DNA from 2 places in the Colwellia sp. BRX8-5 genome. Region 1 is predicted to be linked to the other one. Evidence: predicted binding sites of a transcription regulator. Region 1 holds the regulator's gene; the other holds the start of a gene.

What was found. The regulator NrdR, encoded in region 1, represses ribonucleotide reductase genes. The targets are predictions, from matches to a motif close to AAACACNANATNTNGTGTTT.
Region 2: a site for NrdR is predicted at 1,549-1,568, ahead of H4J62_RS03525 (adenosylcobalamin-dependent ribonucleoside-diphosphate reductase). Genes of this name have one in related genera too.

The regions. Positions count from the first base shown of each region.
Region 1 is NZ_JACGVR010000036.1:15,907-19,124, reverse strand. Features, by position in the region: gene H4J62_RS17245 (riboflavin synthase) at 1-111, opposite strand, end outside; gene ribD (bifunctional diaminohydroxyphosphoribosylaminopyrimidine deaminase/5-amino-6-(5-phosphoribosylamino)uracil reductase RibD) at 167-1,303, opposite strand; gene nrdR (transcriptional regulator NrdR) at 1,304-1,759, opposite strand; gene glyA (serine hydroxymethyltransferase) at 1,989-3,218, opposite strand, start outside.
Region 2 is NZ_JACGVR010000003.1:158,448-161,665, reverse strand. Features, by position in the region: gene H4J62_RS03525 (adenosylcobalamin-dependent ribonucleoside-diphosphate reductase) at 1-1,485, opposite strand, end outside; gene zapE (cell division protein ZapE) at 1,691-2,806, opposite strand; gene H4J62_RS03515 (YhcB family protein) at 2,983-3,218, shown strand, end outside.

The DNA.
Region 1 (3,218 bases):
TTTAACATCACTCATATCTAATAAACCGGTGGAAATAACAATTCTTGCACCCTGTCCAGTAATGTTTATCGCTTGAATGCTACCAACTGCTTCAATTATTCCTGTGAACATAATCACTCTTTAAGTCATTTTTAGGTCAAGTAAAACTCAACACCATACTAAAATTTTACGGTAAAAGTTTAGCAATAATACGGATATCTTTGCCGATCATACGTAAATCAATTATATTTAGTTCTTTTGCTTGGCTCAAGCTTTCAATGCTTGTCATATTCACTAAGCTTTTACTGTCTGCACCCATCAATTTAGGGGCTTGATATAAAATCAATTCATCGACTAAATTTTTTTCAATAAAAGCACCCGCTAATCGAGCACCTGACTCAATGAGTACATCATTTAAATTTAGCTTAGCTAAATATTGAAGTAATGCATGTAAGTCAATCTGTTGTTCATTAGCTAATGTATTGACTACAGGTAAAACCACCTGCCTTACAAAATGAGGCCATTGATGAATGTTTTCAATGGTACGACGAATTAAAATTATTGGGCTGTGCTCATTAAATAAAGCTAAGTTAGGCGTTAAGCGATTTTTTGTATCTATAATCACTCTTATCGGTTGCCTAACGTCTTCCTTTTGATAACTAGCTTTTAATTCTCCTAGCTCAGACCAACGTACCGTCATTTTTGCATTATCGGTTAATATACTGTCAGCACCACTGATAATCGCACAACTTTGTGCACGTAAACGCTGGACATCTTGTCGAGCTTGAGGGGAAGTAATCCATTTACTTTCACCATTTTTCATCGCGGTTTTTCCATCTAAACTCGCCGCTAATTTACAACGGACGTAGGGCAAACCTGTGGTCATTTGTTTGATAAAACCAACATTTAAATCTTCAGCCGCTTGTCTTAACAAACCGTGTTGCGAAGATATTTCCGCTTGTGCTAACATTTTCAAACCATTACCAGCAACTTTAGGATTTGGATCAACCATCGCCGCTATGACATGTTTAATACCGGCAAGAATAAGTCCTTTAGCACAGGGCGGCGTTAACCCATAATGACTACAAGGCTCAAGTGTTACATAAGCGGTTGCACCTTGCGCATTTTTACCCGCCATTGCTAACGCGTTAACTTCAGCATGACCTTCACCCGCTTTTTGATGAAAACCTTCTCCGACAATTTCACCATCTTTTACCAAAACACAACCAACGCGCGGATTAGGCGAGGTGGTAAAATGTCCTTGTTTGGCAAGCATTATAGCCCGTTGCATAAAACGGTAATCTTCGGCTGAAAATTCTTTCATCTATTTTTCATTACCTAAGCGCGCAATTTCTTCACTAAATTCGCGAATATCTTCAAAAGAGCGATAAACCGAGGCAAAACGCACATAAGCGACTTTATCTAATTCTTTTAATTGTTCCATGATGATATTACCAAGCAACTCACTCGATACTTCTCGCTCACCAGTGGCACGTAGTTTTGATTTGACTTTATTAATCGATAGTTCGACTTGCTCGACACTCACCGGACGTTTTTCGAGTGCTCGCACTAAACCATTACGCATTTTATCTTCATTGAAAGGCTCACGTGAACCATCATTTTTAATAATACGTGGCATAACTAACTCAGCAGTTTCAAAGGTAGTGTAGCGCTCATGACAGGCTAGACATTCGCGGCGACGGCGAACTTGATGACCGTCAGAGACCAAGCGAGAGTCAATGACTTTGGTATCTAAGGCTCTACAAAAAGGACAATACATGGAAAGCTCCAAAAAAGGTTATACCAATCCCAATAAGTATATTTTTATCTTAATGGACTCGGTACTTTCGACACATAGCTCTGTTTAATTGACAGAAACAATAATGGCCGCTAATGCGGCCATTTTAGTCTAATTAAGCTATTGTTACATTAACTTATTTATAGCTTTTCCCATTAGACTTTAAGCGCCACAGCTATATCGCTTAAGACACTAAAGTCGTTAGCTTAATTTACGCGTATACAGGGAAGCGTGAACAAAGTTCTTTAACACTGGCTTTAACATCAGTAACCGTCTGTTCATTGTTGATATCGTCTAAAATATCACAAATCCAACCCGTTAATGCTTGAGTTTCAACAACACCAAAACCACGACGCGTAATAGCCGGAGTACCTAAACGTAAACCAGAAGTTACAAACGGAGAACGTGGGTCGTTAGGTACTGAGTTTTTATTTACCGTAATATGGGCACGGCCTAATGCAGCATCAGCATCTTTACCTGTAATATCTTTATCAATTAAGTCAAGTAACAACAAGTGGTTTTCAGTGCCGTTAGAAACAACTTTGTAACCGCGTTCCTGAAGAACAGCAACCATAGCTTTAGCATTGTCTAAAACATTCTGTTGATAAACTTTAAACTCAGGTTCTAATGCTTCTTTAAATGCAACCGCTTTAGCTGCAATAATGTGCATTAATGGGCCACCTTGGCCACCTGGGAAAACAGCAGAGTTTAATTTTTTATAGATAGCTTCATCATCACAACCCGAAATAATTAAACCGCCACGAGGACCGGCTAATGTTTTATGAGTAGTTGTAGTAACAACATGCGCATGTGGCACTGGGTTTGGATATAAACCGGCGGCAATTAAACCAGCAACATGAGCCATATCAACGAAAAAGTATGCGCCAACACCGTCTGCGATTTTACGCATACGTGCCCAATCAACAACACCAGAGAAAGCAGAAAAACCACCAATGATCATTTCTGGTTTATGTTCTTGTGCTAAACGTTCCATTTCTTCGTAATCTATGTCACCTGTTTCTGGGTGAAGACCGTATTGAAATGCTTCGTAAGACTTGCCAGAAAAACTAACATGAGAACCATGCGTTAAATGACCACCGTGAGCTAAACTCATTCCTAACACTTTACCACCTGGAGTAACAAGCGCTTGAAAAACTGCAGCATTAGCTTGAGAACCAGCATGAGGTTGCACGTTCGCGTAAGTTGCGCCAAATAATTCTTTTGCACGGTCTATGGCTAATTGCTCAGCGATATCTACGAATTCACAACCACCGTAGTAACGTTTGCCTGGGTAACCTTCAGCATATTTATTAGTTAATTGAGAACCTTGTGCTTCAAGAACACGCGGGCTACAGTAATTTTCTGAAGCAATAAGTTCGATGTGCTCTTCTTGGCGAACTTTCTCATTGCTCATCGCTTGATAAAGTTCCGGGTCAAAATC
Region 2 (3,218 bases), on a different contig from region 1:
CTGCATATAACGACTGTATTTTGCGTGCAGAACTGAACCTTTTATTTTATCCGCCACTTTTATGCCGTCTTTTATCATTTCGGGGCGTTTTACTAGCATTTGCTGAGTTACCACGAACGTTTGTGCAAGTATCGGCGCAGGACCTTTTTCTTTTGCTAAATTTAACGCTTCTTGCCACCCCGTTATCGCTAAAACTTTTGATACTTTGTTTGTAAAAGCCAAGGCTTCAGGACTATTATAAGGTATTTTTAATAATGTCAGAGCTGAGCCTAATCCTAAGTACCCCATACCATGACGGCGCTTACTTTGAATTTCTTGCTGTTGTTCAAGCAGTGGTAAGCCATTAATTTCTACTACGTTGTCGAGCATGCGGGTAAAAACTTTAATAACTTCGCGGTATTTATCCCAATTAAATTTCGCACTAGAAGTGAAAGGTTGCTCAACAAATTTAACTAAATTTACTGAACCCAGCAGACAAGCACCGTTGGGCGGTAATATTTGTTCGCCGCAGGGATTACTTGCACGTAGTTTTTCACAAAACCAGTTGTTATTCATTTCGTTAGCATGGTCAATGAGTAAAAAACCTGGTTCAGCATAGTTAAATGTATTGCTCATTATCATATCCCACAGCCTAACAGCTGGTATCGAGCTATAAATTTTACAGGCGATTTTACCTTCATGATTCAATACATAATTATGTTTTTTAATATAAGCGTTATCAAAATAATTCTCTTTGAAGAGTATTTTATCCCGATCGGTGATAGCGATATCATCGGCAAGTAACTCTTGGTGAGAAATAGGAAAATTGAGTAACCAGTCTTGTTGATTTTTTACAGCAGCAATAAATTCATCACTGATCAGTAGTGATAAATTAAATTGCCGTAACCGACCATCCTCGCGCTTCGCTAAAATAAAACGTTTAACATCAGGGTGAGAGATATCAAAAACCCCCATTTGCGCACCACGCCGCCCGCCGGCAGAACTAATGGTAAAACACATTTTATCAAAGATATCCATGAACGACAGTGGACCTGAAGTTGTGGCACCGGCGCCAGCAACAAAGGCACCACTGGGTCTTAAAGTTGAGAATTCATAACCAATACCACACCCCGCCTTTAACGTTAGGCCTGCTTGGTGCACCGCAGTTAATATACCCGTCATTGAATCGTCGATAGTGCCTGAAACCGTACAGTTTATTGTTGATGTGGCGGGCTTAAATTTTTCGGCACCTGCATTTGATATTATTCGTCCCGCAGGATAGGCGCCACACTCCATCGCCCAAACAAATTTCTCGTACCACTTTTTCTTATCTTTATTTTCTATATCCGCGAGCGCTAAGGCTACTCGATGAAATGTTTCTGAAATAGTATTCTCTTGCGGGTGGCCATGTTTGTCTTTTAAGCGGTATTTTTTATCCCAAATATCAACTGAAGCGGCTTGTAATTTAATACTTGTCGCTAAGCCTGGTGAAAAAGCGTTTGTCATCAGCATTCCTTTATCATTTTATTTTTGGTATATATTACCTATAAAAATAAATGACAAAAGCCAAAGCACTACATATTGCGATCAAGATCAATAAACAACACGACATATAGATATTTGGCGTAATAACGCTAAAATTGGCATAAAAAAATGCCGATCGTTAAATCGGCATTTTTATAATAATCTTTAAGTAAGTTTTACTATCTCACTAAGGTAAGTGCTTACTTGCTAAATAATCATGTGACTGCATTTCTTGTAAACGACTTAAACAACGTTTGAACTCAAATTCCAAACCACCATGGCTGTATAAATTTTCCATTTCGACTTCAGCAGAAATAATTAATTTTACATTACGTTCATAAAATTCATCAACCAAGGCAATAAATCGACGGGCCGCATCTTCACGATCGACACTCATTTGTTTAACATTTGCTAATAATACCGTGTGATACAAACGACTTATCTCCATATAGTCAGTTTGACTACGTGCAGATTCACACAACACCGAAAAGTCAAAGTGCACAATACCGTCTGACTCTTCAATCGCCGATAATGAGCGATTATTTATTTTAACGTCAACATCTTTCTTACCTGGTTTGACCGACAATTGAATAAAATATTGCGCCAGGTTTTCACTTGCCTCTGCATCAAGTGGAGCATGGTAAATCTCGGCTTGCTCTAGGGTTCGCAAACGGTAATCAATACCGCTATCGACATTTACCACATCACAATGTTTATTGATGAGTTTAATGGCTGGTAAAAAACGTTCGCGTTGCAAACCATTTCGGTACAGACCGTCAGGTATAATATTTGACGTTGCCACTAAAGTAACATTATGTGCAAATAATTCTTCAAACAAAGCGCCAAGGATCATTGCATCGGTAATGTCGGAAACAAAAAATTCATCAAAACAAATAATGCAGGTTTCATCAGCAAAACGTTTGGCAATTATTTTCAATGGGTCAGCTTGCCCGGTTAATGTTTTTAATTCTTGATGAACACGGTGCATAAAGCGATGAAAGTGAACACGCATTTTATTTTCAAAAGGCAAACAATCATAAAATGTATCAACTAAATAAGTTTTCCCTCGACCAACGCCACCCCAAAAATAAAGTCCTTGTATGGTTTTGGTTTCAGATGAGGCAACAATGCGCTTCCAGCGATTAAGCACCTTCTTAAATCCTTCAACGGGTAAGGGTTTATTTTGAAGATCTTCATAGAGACGCTGTAAGTTTTTTACCGCATTTTCCTGCGCATCGTCATGTAAAAAATCATCACGAGTTAAATCTTCATTATACTTATCTAGAGGTGAAAGCTTGATCATTTATTGGCCACTTATATTTTGTTTCACAAAGTCTTTACAGGACTAATGAAATATTTTCTTGAAATTAACAAATTCGCAATCATATTCATTAGGTAAGCGCGAACAGAAGCGCTATTATACAAAATAAGTTCCCATATTTTTACTAATTTTATTGAATATAACGAGGGTTTGACACTATGGATATAGTTTTAGCAATTTTTCTTTTATTAGTTGGTGCGGCAATAGGTTTTGTTGCTAGTCGTTTTTTATCTGCATCAGTCCAAGACAACCAGAAACTTAGTGAACGCGTTAGTAATAGTGAAGCCGCTTTAGCGCAATATAAACTCGATGTTGCAGAACATTTAGATGATTCAACAATACTTTTGGACAAAATGAATAGCACTTGCCAAACAGCCATGTTGCAAATGGAAAA